One region of the Paenibacillus sp. FSL R5-0701 genome, then DNA from elsewhere that is predicted to be linked to it. Evidence: predicted binding sites of a transcription regulator. Region 1 holds the regulator's gene; each other region holds the start of a gene.
The links. The regulator Rex, encoded in region 1, represses fermentation and respiration genes when NADH is low (regulators of the CRP and FNR family bind a similar motif). The targets are predictions, from matches to a motif close to TTGTGAAATATTTCACAA.

Region 2: a site for Rex is predicted at 4,031-4,048, ahead of adhE (bifunctional acetaldehyde-CoA/alcohol dehydrogenase). Genes of this name have one in related genera too.
Region 3: a site for Rex is predicted at 5,850-5,867, ahead of MKZ13_RS29470 (cytochrome ubiquinol oxidase subunit I). Genes of this name have one in related genera too.

What each region holds. Positions count from the first base shown of each region.
Region 1 covers NZ_CP150230.1:4,393,462-4,401,604, reverse strand. The annotation lists gene panB (3-methyl-2-oxobutanoate hydroxymethyltransferase) at 1-873, shown strand, start outside; gene panC (pantoate--beta-alanine ligase) at 870-1,766, shown strand; gene panD (aspartate 1-decarboxylase) at 1,759-2,142, shown strand; gene MKZ13_RS19260 (tetratricopeptide repeat protein) at 2,269-2,883, shown strand; gene dinG (ATP-dependent DNA helicase DinG) at 3,025-5,886, shown strand; gene MKZ13_RS19250 (redox-sensing transcriptional repressor Rex) at 6,105-6,758, shown strand; gene MKZ13_RS19245 (amidohydrolase) at 6,745-8,049, shown strand; gene MKZ13_RS19240 (DUF5590 domain-containing protein) at 8,087-8,143, shown strand, end outside.
Region 2 covers NZ_CP150230.1:4,576,789-4,584,931, reverse strand. The annotation lists gene MKZ13_RS20215 (ThuA domain-containing protein) at 1-237, shown strand, start outside; gene MKZ13_RS20210 (helix-turn-helix domain-containing protein) at 764-1,060, shown strand; gene MKZ13_RS20205 (hypothetical protein) at 1,252-1,983, shown strand; gene MKZ13_RS20200 (hypothetical protein) at 2,181-2,894, shown strand; gene MKZ13_RS20195 (Crp/Fnr family transcriptional regulator) at 2,982-3,698, opposite strand; gene adhE (bifunctional acetaldehyde-CoA/alcohol dehydrogenase) at 4,129-6,741, shown strand; gene MKZ13_RS20185 (hypothetical protein) at 6,963-7,193, shown strand; gene pflB (formate C-acetyltransferase) at 7,530-8,143, shown strand, end outside.
Region 3 covers NZ_CP150230.1:6,710,384-6,718,526, reverse strand. The annotation lists gene MKZ13_RS29495 (glycosyltransferase family 2 protein) at 1-822, shown strand, start outside; gene MKZ13_RS29490 (class I SAM-dependent methyltransferase) at 1,110-1,781, opposite strand; gene MKZ13_RS29485 (glycosyltransferase) at 1,778-3,319, opposite strand; gene MKZ13_RS29480 (glycosyltransferase) at 3,321-4,313, opposite strand; gene MKZ13_RS29475 (hypothetical protein) at 4,313-5,605, opposite strand; gene MKZ13_RS29470 (cytochrome ubiquinol oxidase subunit I) at 5,989-7,404, shown strand; gene cydB (cytochrome d ubiquinol oxidase subunit II) at 7,349-8,143, shown strand, end outside.

The DNA.
Region 1 (8,143 bases):
AACAAACAAGCGATGAATATTGTGAAAATGAAAAAATATAAGCAGGATGGCGTGCCACTTACCATGATCACGGCTTACGATTATCCAACGGCGCTCCTCGCAGAGGAAGCAGGTATCGATCTGATCCTGGTTGGTGACTCACTTGGTAATGTAGTACTGGGTTATAACTCGACGCTTCCGGTGACCATCGACGACATGGTATACCATACACGTTCCGTAGTGCGCGGGGCCGAGAAAACGTTTATTGTGGCTGATATGCCTTTTATGACCTATCATGGCAGCGTGGATGAGACGCTTAAGGGTGTACGTCGACTGATGCAGGAGGGGCAAGCCCATGCGGTTAAAATGGAAGGCGGAGTCGAGATAGCGGACACCGTCAGAGCAGTCGTGCAAGCAGGCGTGCCTGTTCTTGGACATATTGGACTGACACCTCAATCGGTTAATCAGATTGGTGGTTACCGCATTCAGGGCAAGGATGCAGCGGATGCAAAACGTCTGATGGACGAAGCCAAAGCTCTGGAAGCTGCAGGCGCGTTTGGCATTGTGCTTGAACTGGTTACGGAAGAAGTTGCACGGGCGATTTCGGAGGAACTGTCCATCCCAACCATCGGAATTGGAGCAGGACGAGGTTGTGATGGTCAGGTACTGGTATTCCACGATGTGGTTCAATACGCCTCTCCGTATACGCCCAAACGATTTGTCAAAACCTATGGAGATGTGGGTACATTAATCAGAACCAGTATCGAAGCTTACGTAAAAGAAGTGAAAGATCGTTCGTTCCCGGCCGAAGAGCATGTATTCAATGCTGCGGATGGTGTTCTGGATCAACTGTACGGCGGACAACGCAAGGAAAAGGTGGGGAATAACTCATGAAAGTATTACGGACAATCGCAGAGTTAAGACAGGAACTAAGCTTGAAGCGTCAAGCGATTCGGTCCAGTGCGTCCGTTGTAGGTCTGGTACCAACAATGGGTTATCTTCATCAAGGTCATGCAAGCTTGATGCAGGCAGCCAGACAACAGAGCGATATCGTGGTATTAAGCATATTTGTTAATCCAATTCAATTTGGACCTAATGAAGATTTTGACAGCTATCCGCGGGATGAAGCCAGAGATGTGGAGACAGCACGTTCACAAGGAGTGGATATCGTATTTATTCCCTCTGTTGAAGAGATGTATCCACAGGCAACGCAAACGACGGTATCTGTCTCCAAACTGACGGAGCGCCTATGTGGCGCTTCCCGTCCGGGGCATTTTGACGGGGTAACGACCGTAGTCTCCAAACTGTTTAACATTGTACAGCCACAGCGTGCATTTTTTGGAATGAAAGACGCTCAGCAGGTTGCGGTCATTCAACAGATGGTGAATGATTTGAATATGCCTGTAGAAATTGTACCTTGTCCGATTGTTCGCGAAGAGGATGGTCTTGCCCTCAGTTCACGTAATGTCTATCTTAGCGAAGAACAGCGTAATCAGGCTTTAGTTCTGTCGAAGGCACTGTGTGCAGCTCAAGAAGCGGCAGATACAGGTGTAGCTATAAACGCCGCAGATATCCGTCGTATTCTGCGCGAGCAGATTGCAAGCTCACCGCTTGCTGTTATCGACTACGCCGAGATTCAGGCTTTTCCAAGTCTGGAGCCGCTCGCAGATCAGGAAGAAGTTCAAGGACGTGACGATCTGCTCATCGCACTTGCGGTGAAATTTGGAAAAACAAGATTGATTGACAATATAAGGTTGCAAAAATCGGAGGTACTGTCTCATGTTTAGAACACTGATGAAATCCAAAATCCACCGGGCTACGGTAACGGAAGCCAATTTGAACTATGTGGGTAGCATTACCATAGATGAAGACTTGATGGAAACATCCGACTTGATGGAAAACGAAAAAGTGCAAATTGTGAACAACAACAATGGTGCACGTCTGGAAACTTATGTGATTCCAGGACCACGCGGAAGCGGGGTCATATGTCTTAACGGCGCAGCTGCACGTCTGGTGCAGCCTGGAGATAACGTCATTATCATTTCTTACGCCATGATGTCGCAAGAAGAGGCAAATACTCACAAACCAACCGTTGTATTTGTAGATGGACAGAATAAACCTGTACAAACGATGAAACAGGAAGTCCACGCAACAATTATGTAATCGACTGGTAAGGAGAATGAAATCGGCCCTTGAAGCAAAAAATGAGTACAGGTCACTGCACTAATCCATTTTTTCAAGGGTGGGGATGCATCGATGTTCCAGCATGTTTTCGCAGAAATGAACGACATGTTAGATGAAATTATCAAGAGCTATCCTTCCGCTGAAGGCCTGAACAAACAAGAATTGCTGCAAAAGTGGAACTTGCTTAAGCGGATGAGTGACGGAATGCTGGATGAATGGCTGATGTTTGAAGAAAAGATGAGCCAGGTAAGGGAGCGGGAGATGGATAAGCCTGCTTCCCTTGAGCCGGAACAGGAAGCTGTTACCGCTCTACCTGAACTCCATCTGGAATGTTTCAGTCGAGGTCAGGGCTATTTCAAATTACAGATGTATCCGCAGGCGATCATGCAGTTCTCCCGGGTTGTGACCGACCATCCGGAGAGTGCATTGACTCGTTTTTACCTGGCGCTCGCGTATCTGAATCTGGAACAAATGGCGGAAGCCGGGACACATTTGCAGCAGATCATGTATCTTAAGGGTTCGCCTCGCTTAAAAGGGCTTGTATGTAACGCCCTGGGCTGTATTCAAGCCAAGCTTGCGAATCCCGAAGCTGCATGTTCACTCTTTGCACAGGCCCTTCAGTATGACCCGACATTGACCGAACCACTGTACAACATGGAAGCTTGCAGGTTGAACAGGGGAAAATTGCAATATGCTAATCAGCTGACGACCCTTCATTAAGCGGGAATTCGGCGACAAAAAACGGTGTTCCCTCCTTTGGCATAGCGGCGGGGACACCGCTTTTTTGTCAGTTAATTTTCAAATCCCCTTTTTTTTGCTATGCTGTAACATAGACTGGAATGGAAGGGACCGTACATTGCAATGAAATTTGCCGTATTGGATTTCGAAACAACCGGCACGCAGTCCGACGGTGAGATTATACAGGCCGGACTTGCCATCATAGATCATGACTACAGCATAACTCAAATATATAGTTCTTATGTGAACCCTGGTGTACCGATTCCCCCGTTTATTTCGGGGTTAACGGGTATTACCGATGAAGATGTGGCGGACGCTCCTTCACTCGAAGAGATGATGATGGAGATGGTTCCGCTGCTTAATGATGTGGTGCTTGTTGGACACAACGTCGCTTTTGATTTTCACTTTTTGCAGAATGCTCTCGACCGTTGCGGTTATTTGCCGTTCACTGGCCGCATTCTGGACACGATTGATTTTCTGAAGATCACATTCCCATCACTGGGTTCTTATCAACTCGGTTATGTGTCTTCCGAATTTGGATTTCAACATGATCGCCCTCACCAGGCAGACAGTGATGCACTGGCGACAGCCTATGTATTGCTCAAGTGTCTGGATGAGTTAAAGGAATTACCGCTCATAACGATTCAGCGCCTCAGTGACCTGTTTTCACCAGAAGACAGTGACTTGGGTTGGTTTTTGGACGGAATGCGCAGTGAGAAGGAAGCAGAGCCGATTCAGGACCTGGACGGACATACCTATTATCGTCAGCTTGCTCTTAATGTAAGTGATTGGACTGATATAGGTGCACCACGCGATGAGCGGGAGGCTAACCCCCTTGATGGTGTAAGCTTCGAACAGTTTATGGACCAGGTTCGGGAGAACCTGAAGGATACGCTGGATCATTACGAGGAGCGTGAAGCGCAGACTCAGATGTTCAGCAGTGTAAGGCAAGCCCTGGATGAAGAAAAACATCTCTTGATCGAAGCAGGAACAGGCACTGGTAAATCTCTGGGTTATCTCTTGCCTGCTATTTACGAAAGTGTGAAGCAAGAACAGAAAGTTATGGTTAGCACGCATACAATCAATCTGCAGGAGCAATTGAGAGAGCGAGACATTCCGATGCTGACCCAAGTGGTTCCGTTCCCGTTTAAGGCTGCTGTCTTCAAAGGGCGTGGACATTACCTGTGCCTGCGAAAATTTGAACACAAAATCAATAAACGTGAGTTCGCCACACCCAAAGAGGATTATTTCACAGCAGCTCAGATGATTGTCTGGCTTACGCAGACCGAAACCGGAGATGATGAGGAACTTAACCTTAGCGGACGCGGAGGGGACTTCTGGGAGACGGTACAGAGCGAATCTGAGTCTTGTCTGGGAAGATCATGTCCATGGTTCCGCAAATGTTTCTACCATCGTGCCAAACATGAGGCAGGGTTGTCTGATATCGTAATCACCAATCACTCCAAATTATTTACGGATGTGAAAGCCGCGCATCAGCTGCTGCCAGCCTATGAGAGTCTTGTGATCGACGAGGCACATCATCTGGAGGATGTCGCTGGTAAACATCTTGGAATGCATATGAAATATTTCACCTTGGTTCATACACTGACCCGCCTATTTAAAGACAGTCGTAATGGTCAGCTGCCTATGCTTCGTTCCCAGTTATCCGGGCATGAAAATTCGGTGCAATGGGGCTCCATGGTGGATCAGATGTTCCCGCTCGCTCTTGAAGTTAAGGAGCTGTGGGATCGTATGAGCGATGCCTTGTTCGGTCTGTTGCCTGAACGAAGTGATGCTTCACCGGGAGAAACGGGGCAATTTTCACTGCGTCTGAAAGCATCTCAGAAACCTGCGAAATGGCAGGAGTTGCAGGATCTGGAGAACCAGATCTATGTGACTCTGGGCGATTTGGTTCGCAAAGGGGACAAATTGCTGCTTGAGGTGAAAGAAGATCAGGATGATTATCAATCGGATAGTCTGATCACAGACATTACAGGATTGCTGAAAGATCTGACCACATTGAAGGAGAATCTACGTTTCTTCATGCGTATGGATGACGCCAAAACGGTGTACTGGATGGAAGCCAGCGGCCAGTTCCGCAGTAAATCTCTCCAGCTGTATGCCGTACCTGTAGATGTCAGTGCACAGCTTAAGGATTTGTTTTTTGACAAAAAGAAAAGTGTTGTGCTTACATCGGCTACGCTCTCTGTGGATAAGTCATTCCAGTTCATGATTGAACAGCTTGGCTTGCAGGAAGCTTCCGAGAATAATCGGCTGTTAACGTCGATGCTGCCATCACCTTTCAACTATCGCGATCAGGCACTTCTGGTGATTCCGCGTGATTTCCCAAGTGTGAAGGGAAGTGTGGGTGATGCGCACTTTGTTAATATGCTGGTGCAATCACTCGCAGAGACGGCAATTGCCACGCGTGGACGCATGATGGTTCTGTTTACTTCATACAAGATGCTGCGACAGGTCTATGATCCGCTGAAGGAGGCGCTATCTGGTAACGACATCTCGTTGCTTGGGCAAGGCGTTGACAGTGGAAGTCGTTCCAAATTGACTCGCAGGTTCCAAGATGCCAAAGCAACGGTACTTTTGGGCACAAGCAGCTTCTGGGAGGGTGTAGATATCCCGGGAGAGGCCCTAACCTGTCTCGCTATTGTTCGACTGCCTTTCCAGCCACCGAATCATCCGTTGGTGGAAGCCAAGAGTGAGCTGCTTCAGGAACAGAAGAAAAATCCGTTCATGAAACTGTCCGTGCCGCAAGCGGTCATTCGTTTCAAACAGGGATTTGGCCGGTTGGTGCGTACAGCGAAGGACAGAGGAATTGTCATTGTTTATGATACACGGGTGATTGAAGCGTACTATGGTAAATTCTTTTTATATTCATTACCTGGTCCCAAAATGGAACACATGCTCACGGAGCAGATGGTTCCACGAATTACCGAGTGGTTGGAAAAATCTGCTAATGAACAAAAATAATGGTTGTTTTGTTCGTTACATCATTGCATGACACTATCGTTTGGCGTTAAACTTTATTAGATATTTCCGTATCCGATTAAAGCAGTTGCACGTAAGAACTTATAACCTAAATTACAAGGAGCATTCTGTATAAAATGTCACGTTTATCTTTGAGTTTATACAGAATGCTCATCTTTTCATCTATTATTTTATCGTGGCCTTGGTAAGGGGGAGCAAGAATGAAATCGGATAAAATTTCGGAAGCGGTGGTACGACGTCTGCCTGTATACTTGCGTTATTTGAACGAGTTGCATCAGCGTGAGGTGGCTACTGTTTCTTCTCAAGAGCTTGGACAGAGGCTGGACCTGAATCCGGCCCAAATTCGTAAAGACCTGGCTTACTTCGGTGATTTTGGTCGTAAAGGGATCGGGTATGATGTATCCTATTTGATCGAGAAAATTCGTCACATTCTCAAGATTGATCAGCAAATTAATGTAGCTCTGGTAGGCGCGGGTAATCTAGGTCAAGCCTTGTCCAACTACAACGCATATCTGAAAGACAACATGAAGATTGTTGCTGTATTTGATGCATATGGACCGAAGATTGGTAGTCAAATCAACAGTTTGACAGTAAAACCAATGGATGAATTGACGGAGGCGGTTAAAACGGATAACATCCGCATCGGAATTATCACGGTTCCGGATACGGAAGCCCAAAATGTAGCCGATCAGCTTATTGAATCCGGAATCGAAGCGATCCTTAATTTTGCACCAACAATTCTAAAAACACCGCCGCATATCCGCATTCACCATGCTGACTTTACTACGGATCTGCTTAGTTTGGCCTATTACTTGGAGACTGGAAAGGACGACGAGGAAGATGACAACAAATAGATGGGTAATCCACAACGGCAAATTTGCCGTTAATGAAGGCGCAACATGGAACGTGGTTCAAGGATACATGGTTGTTGAGAATGACAAGATTGTGCATATTGGTGAGACATTGCCGGATGAAGACAAAAATTGTACCAAAGTGGATGGAAAAGGATTGTTCTTCCTGCCGGGTCTGATCAATACGCATGGTCATGCAGCAATGTCGTTGCTCAGAGGGCACGGAGACGATCTTGCGTTGCAAGTATGGTTGCAGGAAAAAATGTGGCCGATGGAAGCAAAATTGACTTCAGAAGACGTATATTGGGGAACTTCGCTATCGGTGCTTGAAATGTTGAAAGGCGGAACTACAGCTTTCCTGGACATGTACGATCACATGGATCAAGTGGCCAAAGTTGTGGAGCAATCCGGCGTTAGAGCAGCACTGGCACGTGGTGTAATCGGGCTGTGCTCGGAAGAAGAGCAATTGCGGAAGCTGGAGGAGTCGGCAGCGTTTGCACGTGAGTGGAATGGACAGGCAGATGGTCGTATAACAGCTGTAATCTCGCCACATGCACCATATACATGCCCTCCTGACTACATAGAGAAGCTTGTGCAGGTCGCGAACGACCTAAACCTTCCCCTTCATACACATATGTCGGAAACGCTTCGTGAAGTCGAGCAGAACGTGGCTGATTATGGACTGCGTCCTGTGGCACATCTGGAGAAACTGGGCTTTTTCTCTCGTCCATCCCTGGTTGCACATGCGGTGCATCTGAATGACGAAGAGATTGAGATTCTGGCCCGTCATGATGTGGCTGTATCCCATAACCCGGGAAGTAACCTGAAACTCGCTTCCGGTGTTGCGCGGGTACCTGCGTTGCTGAAAGCAGGAGTTACCGTGTCACTCGGAACAGACGGACCGGCAAGCAACAACAACCTGGATATGTTCGAGGAAATGAGACTGGCTGCATTGATCCACAAAGGTGTATCTGGTGACCCGACGGCAGTGCCAGCAGGCGAAGCGTTACTACTCGGAACGTCATACGGTGCCAAATCTATCTTCTTGAACAATACCGGAGCACTCCAGGTCGGCATGAAGGCTGACTTTATCGCCTTGGACATTGAACAGGCACATTTCTATCCACATACAGACCTGATCTCACATGCGATCTACTCGGCTTCTGCCAAAGATGTTGAGCACGTATGGGTGGATGGAAAACAAGTGGTGAAACATGGCGAATGTCTTACGCTGGATGAAGAACGCATTTTGCGGGAGTCTCAATTGGCATTTGATGGTCTGCTTGCTCGTTAATTGCAGGACAGCATCATAGGGAAAGGAAGTTCGGCTTTTGAAGAAAAAAAAGAAGTGGATATGGATTTCGCTGCTTGCACTGGTTCTGATTCTG
Region 2 (8,143 bases), 180 kb from region 1:
GTGTTTGTAAGCAACTTCCAGGGTGGGGAAGTATTCCGGAGCGGATGTACGTTCCGGCGTGGTGAAGGTAAAATCTTTTATTTCCGACCAGGTCATGAGACGTATCCGACCTATTACAAACCGGAAATATTAAGAGTGATTAGTAACGCAGTGAAATGGGCATATCCTGCCCGCAGCTTTAAGCCTGAATTTGGCAAGAGTGAACCTGTAAGACCATTTGGTGGCGTGCTAGTTTAATTCATAATTTGCTTCGTGAAAGATATATTCAGTTCAACTAACATTTACACATCAACGGAGAGGGCAGCCATAACTTGAAGAAGCGGAGCGTGCGCCTTTATCCCCGGATTTTCTCCCTTTAAAAAGAAATCAAAAAATCTGGGGATAACAGCGATCGGAAAGTTGTTCTGACATCGGAGTGCTAGTGTAAATATTCTTTAGTTGAACTGATATAGATAACGTAAACGCAAGCATATACCCAGGAACCCTTCTCCGAGTCGATGATGACTGTGGCAGTTGGGTTCTTTTTGGGTAAGATAGTACTATGGGGAAGTTATACGATAATTCCCATGGTTACGACGCAGCGTGTAATGTATACTGGGATGTATGATCCATTTTGGATGTTATGCTTCTAAAATTTAAACTTTTTAGTTGCAGGCGTTTTCTTTGAAGCTTAAATATGTTATTATGAAATATACTAACAAAATGTAAGTTGATTTGAGTGATCTCTAAAGAGGTGATTAATGTGGAAGGTCAAGACTTGCGGATGTGTCCGCGTTTTGAGACGGCGTTTTCTTTTTTGGGCAAGCGCTGGAATGGTTTAATTATTCAAACGTTGATGAGTGGTTCGAAGCGATTCAAGGATATCTCCAATCTGATCCCATCCATGAGTGATAAGATGTTATCCGAACGGATGAAAGATCTGGAGGGTGAAGGTATTCTGGTTCGTCACGTCTATCCCGAGACGCCGGTTCGTATTGAATATGAACTGACGGATAAAGGTAGAGCGCTCCAGCCTGTCATGAATCAAATTCAAGACTGGGCTGAGCAGTGGGTTGACTAACGTATAAGCATCACCCGCATTCGTTGCATGAATGACATAGACTCCTGATTTCCGTGGAAATCAGGGGTTTTTGTCTTAAGGATTAGGTGGAGCGGCGTTTTTCTCTTGGGCTATGCACATGTTGTCATGAGTTGTAGTATAATCTATAGAAAATGGCCACAGACGGCCGGAGCGAAGGAGGCCCACTCGTCATGAGAGAAGAAAGCTTATCCCGTGAAGTACGCTACGGCAAGAAAGATATTGCAGAACTTGAGAGCGCATCCATTCAGGTCCATCTAATTTACAAAAAAGCTGCAGAGTTATTCAAGCGCACAGCATATTCCCGATCGGTTAAGGATGATCTTGCCCAATTGAATACGCATTCTGTGAACAGCGATGGTCCGAGATTAGCTCCGGCGGTGCTGCAAAAATGGATTCAAACGTCCAGGGGCTGGAAGTGTATCGGATGTGAGCTGGGGCAACCTGATTCAACGATGTCTCAGATGGAAGAAACTATCCATGGTAAGCAATGGGTTCTGGATGTGGGAGAAGGTCGGCTGGTTCAGGCAGAAATGCTGATTCAGGCGGTTGTCTGGTCTCAATATGAGAAGATTCGAATGTTTGCACCATGGCTTGGTGATGAACCCTTTTATAGCGTGCAGGAATTGGATGTCATTGCCCGTTATATTGTGCCTACCTATTTCTCGGAACGACCTTTGCATGAGCAAGGCAAGGTATTCAAGGTACATCAACAATATGGGCAGATTCCGTTGTATCAGGAGTATGTAGATGCACCTTCATGCTGCGTACAGGTGGATGGTGGATTACTTGAAGGGCGATTGCTGACAGGGGTATATGTGTCTGAGGAGCAGTTCTTCGGACTTAATCCATATCTGAAAGATGGCGATGGAGGACGGACATACATGCAGGCTTGTGTCCAATGATAACGCAACCAATGATAACGTGAAAATAATTTAGATTGGAGAGCCTGTGTGCAGGCTCTCTTTCTTGTACAAGCCTTATTTGGAGGCGGAACCCTATAAAAGTAACGGCTTTGACACTTTTTTTTGCCGAAGGTTGTGCCATAATAGAGGTTATGGACAACAGGGTGAATGATTTTACGCAGGGTGGTGTTACCTACATGATGAAGAAAATCCCCGGTTACATAGGTGTATGTTTGCTCCTACTGGCGATCTTGGCTGGTTGTAGTGAGACACAGCCTTCTGAGCAGCCAATTGTCAAAGAGACAGAAACAGCGAATACAATTACAGTGGCTGTAGATGGCAGTACGTTTTTGCCTGATGCAACAAAGTCCATTAAGCGAGATTTTAGTGAGGGTTTGACAATCAAAAAAGCATTACTCAATAGCGGACTGGTTGATTTTACGGCAGATGGCAAACGGATTCAATCCGTCGGTGAAGTTTCTCTGGATTCTTCGCTTAGCTGGGCTGTCAAATTAAATGGCAAGGATATTGAGCAGGAAGATTGGGACATGGAGCTTCATGCCAAAGATGAAGTGATCATTTACGTGAAAGCCGCTGACAGTGGGGGGGATGGCGTTGCATATCAGACAACGTTACTCAAGGTTAGCGGTGGAAACATTATGCCAACTCTTAATCGTCAATATGCTGGCGTCTATGTTCAGGAGTGCACAGTTCGCGATGTGTTGAAGTCCAGCGGCATTGTAAGAATGTCGGAGAATAACAAATTTGTCGTTTCGGTCGAGAATGTCACGCCTCGTATGAATGAGCGGTGGGTCATTATGGTGAATGACAAAGAATTAATGGAAAATGGTTTGGACATGAAATTGAATCCACGTGATGCGGTAAAGCTTGAATTGACCAATGCATCCTAAGTATACCAAGAAGCCCAATCTCTTTTTAGAGAGATGGGCTTTTTTTCATTGAAATATATAAGCAATTTCCGATTGCATAGTCAAATATTAAATACGACAGATCTCGTTCGGGCAAAGCTCACAGTGACAGATCCCTTGCAGCATCTTCAGATCTTTGATGACAATCATGCCATTGTCATATTCAATCCCATCTTTCTTACGCAGGTCGCTTAACATGCGGTTTACACTTTCACGAGTGGCTCCAATCATATTGGACAGATCCGTGTGGGTAATTTTTTTGTGAATAATGACATGCTCTCCATGAGGCTCACCATACGAATTCGACAACCGAATGAGGGTGGAGCAGAGTGCACCCGGTTTGCCGTATAACATGAGATCCCGGAATTTGGTCTGTGTCAACCGGTGGTGGATGCCCATCCATTTCATAAAGTCGATCGCAAAGTCACAATGCTGGCAGATTAACATCTCCAGGTCTTTATGCTCCAGTACACCGATCTCACTATCCTCTAATACTTCCGCAGAGAAGCTGTGTTTAGAGCCAAAGAAGGGATCAGCCTGCCCAATCATATCACCGGATTGATACATGTACATGATCAGTTCCTTGCCTTCATCCGTGGATTTGGTGATCTGGGCACGACCCCGTTTCATATAATAAAGTTTGTCAGAGATGTCGCCTTCCCAGTACAGATGTGTACCTTCCGGATAGGTTCTATCTTTCATGGTAACCAACAGATGGTTGAAATTTGCTTCCGAGAAACAGTTGGTATTACCGCGCTTTTCCAGTACAGTTGTTAGTTCTCTCATAAATCTATCTCCCCTTTGTGTCCATCGGACGACCTTCTGTAATAAGCAGTAGCCTCCGAGGTTCGCCGCAAACCGTTGCCGTCCTGATCAGGGTCATCTCGGCCGGGAAGAAGGACGGTACAAATTGCGGTGGTTCAATTTTTAAGTTCAGTATATACCTAATCTTACCGTTTGAGGGGGAAGGAAAGGGGGCAAAAATGACGAAATTTCAAACATTGTGATAAAATTCACTTTTAATGGGGAGGATGAATTTTACAGCCCTATATTTTAAATAGGAAGTGAAAATGGTCGTATGAAGGACACTACAAAACTTAAATTAAATTTGTTATACTTTGTGAAAAAAATCACATAATTAAGTTTATTGTCATGTTACGATGTGAATGTAAACGAGAGAGACAAACTAATACGAACCTTTAGGAGGATGAGGGAGATGGCTGTAAAGAACGAAGTCGCCCCAGCAAAAGAACCGACAGCAGGTCAGTATATTCAAACGTTAATCGACAAAGCGAATAAAGCACACGCTGCATTCATGAAGATGGACCAGAAGCAGATTGACCGGATTGTGCAAGCGATGGCGCTTGCGGGTCTGGATAAACACATGATGCTCGCTAAGATGGCCGTAGAAGAAACAGGCCGCGGAGTATATGAGGATAAGATCACCAAAAATATATTTGCAACAGAATATGTGTACCACAGCATCAAGTATGACAAAACCGTAGGTGTGATTGAAGATAACGAATATGAGAGCTTCCAGAAAATTGCGGAGCCGGTCGGCATTATTATGGGGATTACACCCGTTACCAATCCAACATCAACGACGATGTTTAAAGCACTGATCTCCATCAAGACGCGTAACCCGATCATCTTTGGTTTCCACCCATCTGCACAGAATTGTAGCCGGGAAGCTGCCAAAATCCTGCTGGAAGCGGCTGTGAAACATGGTGCACCAGCAGATTGTATTCAATGGATTGATGATCCTTCCATGGATCGTACAAACGAACTGATGAATCACAATGATGTGGCTCTCATTCTGGCAACAGGCGGATCAGGCATGGTACGTGCAGCGTACAGCTGTGGTAAACCTGCACTGGGCGTAGGACCGGGTAACGTACCTTGCTTCATCGAGAAAAGCGCGGATATCAATCAGGCAGTAACGGATTTGATCCTGTCGAAGTCTTTCGATAACGGCATGATCTGTGCTTCTGAACAAGCGGTCATCATTGAAGAACCGATCTTTGATCAAGTGAAGAAAAAAATGATTGCGAACGGCTGTTACTTTGTTAACAAAGATGAAGCAGCAAAATTGACAGCGGGTGCGATTAATGCCGAGAAATGTGCGGTGAACCCGGCGATTGTTGGTCAATCTGCGGTAAGCATTGCGAAATTGTGCGGTATTGAAGTTCCAGCAGGCACCAAAATTCTCGTGGCCGAGATTGAAGGGGTAGGTACAAAATTCCCATTGTCGGCTGAGAAATTAAGCCCGGTACTGGCTTGTTACAAAGTTAAAACGGCAGCAGAGGGAATTGAACGTGCAGCAGAAGTGGTTGCTTTTGGCGGCATGGGTCACTCCTCGGTTATCCACTCCACAAATGAAGAAGTGATTGGCAAATTCGCAGATCGTCTGCAAACTGGACGGATTATTGTGAACTCACCATCCACACACGGTGCCATCGGGGATATCTACAACACAAACATGCCGTCATTGACACTGGGATGCGGATCATACGGACGTAACTCGACTTCTTCCAACGTAACCGCTGTGAACTTAATCAATGTGAAAAGGGTGGCTCGCCGTACCGTGAATATGCAATGGTTCAAAGTGCCGAACAAAGTCTATTTCGAAAAAGGGGCAACGCAGTATCTTGCCAAAATGCCTGACATCACACGTGTAGCGATTATTACGGATGCCATGATGGTGAAGCTTGGATATGTTGAAAAGGTAGAACACTATCTGCGTCAACGCCAAATGCCAGTAGCGATCGAAGTATTCTCCGATGTTGAGCCAGATCCATCCACAACAACGGTAGACCGCGGAACCGAAATGATGCGCCGCTTCCAACCAGACTGCATTATCGCACTCGGCGGTGGATCACCGATGGATGCTGCCAAAGCCATGTGGTTGTTCTATGAATACCCAGACACGGACTTCAACGACCTGAAACAAAAATTCATGGATATCCGCAAACGGATCTACAAATATCCACGTCTCGGCGTAAAAGCGAAATTTGTAGCGATTCCAACCACATCCGGTACAGGTTCTGAAGTGACCTCGTTCGCTGTTATCACAGACAAAAATCAAGGTAACACCAAATATCCATTGGCCGACTATGAGCTGACACCAGACGTAGCGATTGTTGATCCGGAGTTTGTATACTCCCTGCCTAAAACAGCTGTTGCCGATACAGGTATGGACGTACTGACGCATGCGATTGAAGCTTATGTATCTGTTATGGCAAATGATTACACGGACGGACTTGCGATCAAAGCCATTCAACTGGTGTTCCAATACCTGGAGCAATCGGCACTGCAAGGAGATAAACTGGCACGTGAGAAAATGCATAATGCTTCCACGATTGCAGGTATGGCGTTTGCCAACGCATTCCTGGGCATTAACCACAGCTTGGCGCACAAATGGGGCGGTCAGTATCACACCGCACACGGACGCACCAATGCGATTCTGATGCCACACGTCATTCGTTACAACGCGAAAAAACCGACCAAATTTGCATCATTCCCGAAATATTCGCACTTTGTAGCGGATGAGCGGTATGCCGAAATCGCCCGCATCTTGGGATTGCCTGCTCGTACGACAGAAGAAGGCGTAACCAGTCTCATCAACGCCATTCGTAACCTGAACAAAACATTAGGCATTGAAGAATCGTTCCAGGAAATCGGCTTTGATGCCAAAGACTTTGAAGCACATGTAGATTATCTGGCAGACCGTGCCTTCGAAGACCAATGTACAACCGCCAATCCGAAGTTACCGCTGGTAACTGAACTGGCTGATGTATACCGCAACGCTTTCTACGGAAAGTTTGAATAATAAACTTAGAACGACGCGTGCCTTACGGTAAGAAGATCAGGGTTCCCCAAATGGGGAGCCCCGATTGCCGTCTTTCACACAATAACGAGAGGGCAGAAAAACAGAAGAGTAAAGCATCTGTTTTTCAGGGGTTATTCTAAGATTTGGTTTGCTCCGAGCATAGAGGAGCAAAGGGTTCTAGAGAGGTTACACGGAATCCGTGACGTGGCTGTTTGAGCCAGATGTTCGACAATAAAGAAAGGGCAGAAAAACAAAAGAGCGAAGCACCTGTTTTTCAGGAGTATTTTAAAATTTGGTTTGCTCCAAGCATAGAGGAGCAAAAGGGTTCTAAAGAGGTAGTAATGGAATTCGTGATGTGGCTGTTTGAGCCAGATGTTCACACAATAACGGAGAGGGCAGAAAAAACTGAAGAAGCGGAGCGTTCGCCTTTATCCTCGGATTTTCCCCTTTGAGATATAAAATTGAAAAAATCCGGGGATAACAGCGATCGGAAGTTGTTCTGCCCGCGCAGTGGCTAAGTGTGAATTTACAGGGGGCAATGAGACACAGCGCAGGTGGAGTGAGTTATTTCACTGACTTTGTGACAAAAATCACAGATGATGAAAGCCCCAAGTCGTATACTGAAAATGTAAGAAAAACATTCATCCCGCGGTTCCGGTTCCCAAGTAGAGAGAACATGTTCCGGTTTATGTGAAACAATTCACATTAATCGCGGCTCTGGGCACACAATGCTACGAATGAAGCAAGATGTTATGTGTCCAGAAATCCAAATTAGTGGAGGGATTACGATGTCGGTGATTGAAAAAGATGTCAAACAACAAACAGGCTGGAGAAACTTTACCAAAGGAACATGGACCAAATCCGTAGATGTGAATGATTTTCTGGCACACAACTTGTCTCCGTATTACGGTGACGAAGCATTTCTCGCAGGTGCAACCCAGAATACCAAAGAATTGTGGGATATCGTATCTGATCTGACCAAAAAAGAACGGGATAACGGCGGTGTCCTTGACGTTGATGTAAACACACCAGCGACTATTGTTTCTCACCAACCCGGTTATCTGGATCAATCCAAAGAGCAGATTGTCGGCGTTCAGACCGATGCTCCGTTCAAACGTTCCATTCAACCAACAGGCGGAATCCGGATGATGATTGATGCATGTGAAGCGTATGGCTTCGAATTGCCTCAAGGCGTCATTGATATATTTACAAACATTCGCAAAACACACAACCAAGGTGTATTCGATGCTTATACTTCCGATATGCGTGCAGCGCGTAAAGCAGGAATTATTACAGGTCTGCCAGATGCTTATGGCCGTGGCCGGATCATCGGTGACTATCGTCGTGTAGCTTTGTACGGGGTAGACTTCCTGATTCGTAACAAAAAAGGCGAACTGAATGC
Region 3 (8,143 bases), 2.3 Mb from region 1:
TGGCTGCTGCGCCATGCGGCGGCGCTTGCTGGCCCGCTGCGGGCACAGCCGCTGGCCGCAGGGCTTGCGCTGGCCCAGCTGGGCGAGGACGCCGCGGCTCGGGCGGCTTTGCAGCCCTGGGCGGCGCATGCGCAGCACGGGCCAGAGGCGGCCCTGGCGCTGTGGGCGCTGGGCCACAAGCAGCCCGGCGGGCGCAACGCCCGAGCGGCGGCTCGCCAGCAGGCAGCGCTGAACGCCGCGGCCCATGCCGCCGAGGCGCTGCTGCAGCGTGGGGCCACGGCTGGCAACCGCAGCAGCAGCGGCAGCCCGCCCCGCGGCGCAACGCCCGGCGGCCCGGCCACGCCTGCGCCAGGCGACGTGCTCGCCGCTGCGCAAGCGCTCGCCGGCGTAGGCGCCTGGGCCGCATGGCTGCGCCTGCTGCAAGCCCTGCCGCCCCGCGGCGCGCTGGCTTTGCTTGCAGCGCTTCCGCCTGCGGCACGCTGCGGGCTGCTGCGCGCACCCGCGAGCGTCCGCGAAGGGCTGCTTGCGCTATGCGGCACGCCTGACGGCGCGCAGCAGCCCCGCGCGGACGAGGTGCCCGCCTCGGAGCGCACCGCTCACGCGCTCCTCGCGGGCACGCTCGCGCTGCTCGCCGGGCGGCAGAACCTGGCGCGTGAATGGGCCGAATCGGCCCAACTCACTGCGCGGCAACCTGCCGCCACAGGTCGCCCGGCGACGACAATCCCGCCGGGCCTGCAAACCCTGCTGTGCCTCACAGCACACGGCGCAGCCTCTGCTGATGAATACACCAACCAGTGCAACATGTTACTGGTACACCTATAATTTTCTTTAATCTTTAATCTTTAATCTTTAATCTTTAATCTTTAATCTTTAATCTTTAATCACTAATCACTAATCACTAATTACTAATCTCTTATTTCTAGTCTCTAGTCCCCAACCTCCATCCCCATATATCCCCGCACTAGCCCATCCGATTGAATTGCAAAAGCAACGGAGCTACAGGTAATCGGAGCATTGCCCGAACCGTGTATTGTTCCGTTGCTAATGGGTCGAGCTCTCAAGCCCTCAATTTTCCAATCCGCACTTAACTCAACGTAAGCCAACTCGTCTCAGCCTTTGCATATCACCGCTCGAAAACAGCGGATCGGCGTGCCGTACATGTCAGACCAGATGGCATCATCCGGTTCTTCCACGTTCAGCTTATCTTCAATGGTTAGTCCGGTGACAGCCATAATCGTTTCCAGCAGATCCGGCTGCATTTCGGGCACATCGAAGGTAGCGATTAACTGTCCGTTTGGTTTCAGCACCCGGGCGAATTCTCGAAACGCCCGCAGCATCGTGCCCGTATCCAGATGTTCCAGTACAGAGATACAGAACACCCGATCAAACTTACCCGACTCGTACGGAAGTTGGGCCAGATTAGCCTTTGCACGGTGCAATCGGACGAGAGTTGATTCCGGTAGATCCTGGGCCGCTTGCTCACCAAAATCAGAAACGATATCCAGTCTTATCGCCTCTTCAGACAAAATACGTTCATCCCAGTCACAGGCGTGAACCTCGCGGCAGTGTTCGGCAAGCCAGAATTTGAACGGATGGGAGATACCGCAGGCTGCATCAAGGACCACATCGTCCGGACGTGCAAACCGCCGGGCCCATTCATATTCGTAGGGACGGCTCCACCATGCCGGATGCAGCGGGAAGACCAATGTGTCCGTTTTAGGATCACTTTGCCGAATGTATCTTGATTCCATGAATTCCGTTGCCTTGGGCATATCCATCATCCCCGAATTCCCTCCTTCAATCCTGTCTCTGCCAAAAAAGATTCCAACACCGTGCTCCAACGGCTCCGCCACCTGGCAAGATCATAGGACAGTGCAGTCTCGCGCGCATAGATTCCCAGTCGTTCTCGCTCGGCCCGATCCTGTACAAGACGAACCAGTGCAGCGGTTAGTTCCTGCTCACCAGGAGGTACCAGCAGCCCATTAAAACCATCCTGAATCAGATCATTCAATCCGCCAACATTGGAGGCAATTACCGGAAGTCCACAGCTCATCGCTTCCAGACAGGCATAGGAGGTGCCTTCCGAGAACACGGTTGGAATTACGGCGATATCTGCCTGATGGTAGGCCTCTCGAATATCACGGAAATCATACGTGCGCTGGTTAATTCGCTCCGCATGTGGATGAGTACGATGCCAGTAACGAAAGACTCTCCCGACCGTACTGCCTTCGACCAGTTCCCCGGCAAATTCAATCTCCAGATCCGGAAAGGCTCCAAGAAGTTTATCTGCCGCCAGCATCATTGGGATAATACCCCGTTCCATGCTGATGCGGCGCGGATAGATAATGCGAATCGGGCGGGGAGAGGTCACACGGGCATCCACAGTTTTCCTTTCAACCTGTCCCTGAATCGGACCATTAACCTGATACTCAGCATCTGTTTCTACCAGAATCTCCGTAGCCCAGTCCGTTGAATTCCGGTGGTTATGAGCAAACCTATACGTTTCGCCATCTGCCTCGACTTCTTCCCGTTTCGATAACTGCAAATGGAGATCTACCATTCCTTTCTCCTTTCGTTCTTGCTCGCTATCTGTATCCCCACCTCCGTCTCTGTTAGCCTTACCATTGTTCGCTCCATCACGACTCATTCCACCCTTACCTTCTACAGCTTGCACCCCTGATATAACTGCACCAACATTCTCTTCATGACTCGCCAGATCATTCTTCCATGCGACAAGCCATTCGTCTTCCTGTTTCTGCTCGAAGGTCCGTGTTGGCGGGGCTGGTGTGAAATAGGACGTATCCACTGCGTTGGGAATCAGGACAACCTGCCTTGGATCGGTATAGGTGCACGCAGCCCGGCAAAAGGTCTGGAAATGAGAATCCACGGATACAATGCGCACGAGTCCATCCAGAGCCAGTTGAATATGTTCCGCGACTTGTTGTTTGGTCTCCAGTGGCAGTCCGGGACGATCCCAGTTAATGCCGTGACAGATGCCAAGGCTGCCAGGTTTGTAGGTGATGGGTTGCCACAGACAGCTGGCATAGATCACTGGGCCGCGCGCTGCTGCTGCCATCCGGTCAAAGGCTTCCGGTACATTATCCATGTCGTACGAATAACCAAATACGTCAATCTGCTCCGTCCGAGTCTGGAATGCTTCAAAATAAGAGAGCTGATGAACTTCGGGAATATGCCCGAGTCCCCGGATGACACTGCACAGATCCAGAATGTAGCGTTCCAGTCCACCACCAAATACACGACCGAATTCCCGGTTGTACCCGTCGGTGAAACTATGTGTCAGAATACTCACCACGCCCATCTCACGGTCCCTCCTTCCAGGGAATCAGCCGAGGTTCCGGATCGAGAATAGACTCGTAATGTGCAAGATTGCCCCACTCACCGCTAGGATCAATGCGCTTGTAACGCAAATATTTACGAACCCGGTCCTCCAGACTGCCTGCCCAGCCGAGGTGCTGAACCTTCAATTCCGTGCTGACTCCAGGCAATACAGTGCAGGACAAGGGAAGACGGGGGACATGATGATTCTGTTGTGGATAAAAATAAGGATATCCAGGCATATACCGTACAAGTGAAGCGGTATGCCGTTTGTGCAGAGACCAGAGATCATCTTCCCGGTAGTGGGTCCGGCCGCCCCACATATCGTAGAAACGGAATGCAAACCAGTCTGCATACTCCTGATTAATCAGAGTGCGTATGGCTTTCTTGGCCTCTGAGCTGTACAGCTCATCCGCATCAACCGAGAGCAACCAGTCGGGACATGTTCCCGCCGCCGCTTGCCATAAGGTGTTGCGAAGGCGCCATTCCTCGGCGAATAGCGGTTTCTCCAATACCTCCAGACGGACCACCTTTGGATAGGCTTTGCATATGTCCGGGGTTCCATCTGTGCTGGCATCGTCCACAATCACGATCTCATCCACGAACTCACTCAGATCATGCAATACTTCTTCAAGGTATCGGCCACGTTCATTGCGAACCTGGAGCATGGCGGTGAGCTTGTTGCCTTTGCTTTTGCGAACCCGGCGAATGGAGAAGGGTTCTTTGAATACGCTTGTTTCCTCCTCTATGGAAGTAGTGTCCTGTTCGAATTGACCTTGTGTGTCGCCCCAGTGATGCACTTGGCTTCGGGAGCCATGTGATGGTTGTGCATGATCCGGCGTGTGATCGCCATTTTCCAATACGTTTATATGTGTTCGATCCACTGTTTCCGTTGGCGTGAAAGTGGTTTCGGTTCGGATATCCCTGTGTACCATTGGCCCATTCAACTGTTGTCTACGCTTCTTCGGGTCCAGCATCACGGCACCTCCCCAAGCAATTGCTGTACAGCATGATCCAACAGCTCCAGCTCCACAATCCGGGCCAGCGCATCTTCATCCTCCAATGCTGTCTCAAGGAAATGTCGGACTGCCCCGTGTCTTTCCCCTCGCAGAGCCAGCGCGCTGCCGGATAATTGCTGATAATCCCGGCGACTGGCATCATCCTGAATATCGACTGCATGCACCAGAGCCAGTGCCTCTTCCACACGTCCAGTCTCCTGGTAGATGCGGAATTTCCAATGTCTCGCTGTTTCTCCGCCAAGTTCGTCCAGGATACGCAGGGCATTTCCGTAATCATCGTTCATGCGCAGTAGTTCCGCTCGTACAAGTTGATCTTCTCCCGCCTCAAGCCAGCGACATAACTGTTCATAATGATGGCGTTCCTGTTCGTCGGCTGCACTGATTCCATACACCCGCAGGGCGTCCTCCAACTTGCCGGACCGGGCATGAACGGCAGACAGGAATCGATAGTGGGAGACTACACAGTCACTGCGACCATTCAAGACCGCATGGGAGAATGCCTCTTGAAGTGAATTGATAGCCCGAGAATCTTCAAGCAAGTACTCATAGGCTGCCAGCAAAAAGGATATCGTCTCATGTGCACCTGCTTTGGCACGAAGCTGGCGGTAGAAGTCGGCACGTACACTGCATTGAAGCAAGGTGACGCTATCCGGAGTGCCTGACAGGATCTGCCGCAGCGCAAGCAAGAAGAGCAGTTCGTAGTCCCGGAGAGGGACTTCGAGATCATCCTTTTGCATCGTCCCCGCAGGTGCAGAGTCTTCGCCGCCCAGCCAGATGGCACGTACGCCTTGGAATAACAGCTTCAAATACCGTGTTTCGGAGGATGTGCCTACCAGATCGGCGATGCCGACCAGTTTGGAAATACTGCTCTCCCATAGCGGAGATTCTGCTTCGTTTCCAGCAGGCTCAGGGAGCAGGGCAATACATAGCTCAGGCTCCAGCGAAGCCGTAGCCATTAGCCAGTAGGGATGGGCGACTACGGCTACGGTGCGAGGTTCGAGCAATAGCTGCTCGGCTTCAGGGAGGGAGATGACGGTAATGACCGGAGGTACATCTTCTGATTGCGTCAGGCTGCTGACATAGTAGACCTCTCCTTCGATCGACAGCAATGCAGCAATATCGGGGTAGGGAAAGGATGACCAGCCTCCTTTGCAAGGGAAGAGAACATATCGGACAGGGGACTGTGTTGTACTGGCCTTATCCAGGCTGACTTCGGAGTCTTCACCTGGTAATGGCGCAGGTTTTTCCATGAATAGTTCACCTCACCTTGACTGTAATATGGTGCGTCATTCACTCTGCATGTACTTCATGCTTTCACTTCATATGTAAAGCCCTCACGGTACTTCGCATGATATGCCTGAGACTAACATATGGGCATTCCGTCCCAAACATGAGTATCTTCCATGAATAGATGCAGTTGGCAAGCTGTGATAATAGGCTGAATTTTATCTTTTATGTGACCAGGATCACTTTTTTTTGCGCTAGAGACGAAGATTGTGATAATTCTCACATGTATAAAATAGGTAATCTGGCACAATACGTTCATCAACGTATTTGGCGGACAGACAGCGAAGGTGCAGCTTCAATGCCAAATACGCATACTGCGAAGTGAACAGAAAGAAGGGGTAACGGTATGGATCCGATTATGTTATCGCGTATCCAATATGCACTTACAACGATTTTCCATTTCTTTTTTGTGCCGCTATCCATCGGTCTTGTACTGTTGGTTGCGATCATGGAGACGTTGTACGTTGTTAAGGGTAAAGAGATCTACAAAACGATGGCCAAGTTCTGGGGCAAGCTGTTCCTGATTAACTTTGCCGTAGGGGTAGTCACAGGTATTTTGCAAGAGTTCCAGTTTGGCATGAACTGGTCCGAGTACTCTCGGTTCGTGGGGGACGTCTTCGGTGCGCCACTGGCTATTGAAGCGTTACTCGCGTTTTTTATGGAGTCTACATTTATTGGGTTGTGGATATTCGGATGGGATCGTTTATCCAAAAAAGTGCATCTGGCCTGCATCTGGCTGGTTTTTGTCGGCACATTCCTGTCCGCGCTGTGGATTCTGGCAGCCAATTCATTTATGCAGCATCCTGTCGGGTTTGAGATCAACAACGGCCGAGCCGAGATGAATGATTTCTTTGCACTTATCACGAATGGTCAGCTTCTCGTCGAGTTCCCGCATACAATCTTTGGGGCATTGATGACAGGGGCCTTCGTGGTAACCGGGATCAGTGCTTACAAATTGATGAAAAAGCAGGATGTGGAGATCTTCCGCAAATCGTTTAATATCGCGATCATTATCGCGCTTATTTCCTCGTTTGGTGTAGCTTTCTCCGGACATTTCCAGGCGCAATATCTGGTGGAGACACAGCCGATGAAGATGGCAGCCAGTGAGGGCACATGGACAACGACAGAAGATCCGGCCCCATGGACGGTGGTCGCTTTTATTGATCCGGATAAACAGGAGAACACGGGTGAGATCAAAATCCCCGGCTTGCTCAGTTATCTGTCTTATAGCAAGTTCTCCGGCAGTGTCAAAGGCATGAAGGAGCTTCAAGCTGAGTATGAACAGACGTATGGACCGGGGGACTACATTCCGCCAGTACGGACAACGTTCTGGAGTTTCCGCATCATGATCGTTGCGGGTGGTCTGATGATTGCACTGGCGCTATACGGTACGTTCCTGGCCATGCGCAAGAAGCTGGAGGTCGCTGGAAAGTGGTTTATGCGTCTGATGGTATTTGCCATATCTTTGCCGTTTATCGCCAATACGTCAGGTTGGATCATGACCGAGGTTGGAAGACAGCCATGGACGGTATTTGGTTATATGACTACCGAAGCCGGGGTCTCGCCGAACGTATCCGCAGGAATGATCCTGTTCTCGACCATCGCTTTTACCGCTGCGTATACGGTTCTCGGAATCGTGATGGTATACCTGTTCGTACGTGAGATCAAAGCAGGACCGTTTGCGGTCGAGAAGCCAGAAGATCACGATGAATCGGCCGATCCGTTCGGCGTGGATGGAGGTTATTCCGTTGTCACTAAGTGAGTTATGGTTTTTGCTGATTGCCGTATTGTTTGTCGGTTTCTTCTTTTTGGAAGGTTTTGATTTTGGGGTGGGGATGTCTACAGGCATTATTGCCAAAACAGACCGTGAACGCCGGACCCTGATCAACTCGATCGGTCCGTTCTGGGATGGTAATGAAGTATGGCTGATTACGGCAGGGGGCGCGATGTTTGCTGCCTTCCCGCACTGGTATGCCACGTTGTTCAGTGGTTTTTACCTGCCACTTGTGGTGGTGTTACTCGCCTTGATTGGCCGCGGAGTTGCTTTCGAATTCCGCAGTAAAATGAAACAGCAGCGCTGGCGCAAAACATGGGACATCATCATTGTTGTCTCCAGCGCGCTCTTGCCTTTCCTGTTCGGCGTGGTCTTTGCCACATTGATGAAAGGTCTGCCCATTGATGGGGAGATGCAGTTGCGTGCAGGATTCCTCGATATCGTTAATCCGTACACCGTAATTGGCGGCTTGAGCGTAACCCTGCTGTGTCTGGTGCATGGATTGCTGTTTGCATCACTCCGGACAGTGGGTGATCTCAGAGAGCGTGCCTTGAAGACAGCGCAAAAATTGATGCTGCCGCTGGCTGCGCTACTCGCTGTTTACGCGTTAATGACGTATTTCATGACCGATGTGTTCGCCGTACGCGGCTGGGCTCTTTGGATCATGGTTGTACTTGGCGCAGTTTCGCTTGCACTTGCGGCCTACTTTGTTCGTCAGAAGCGTGAA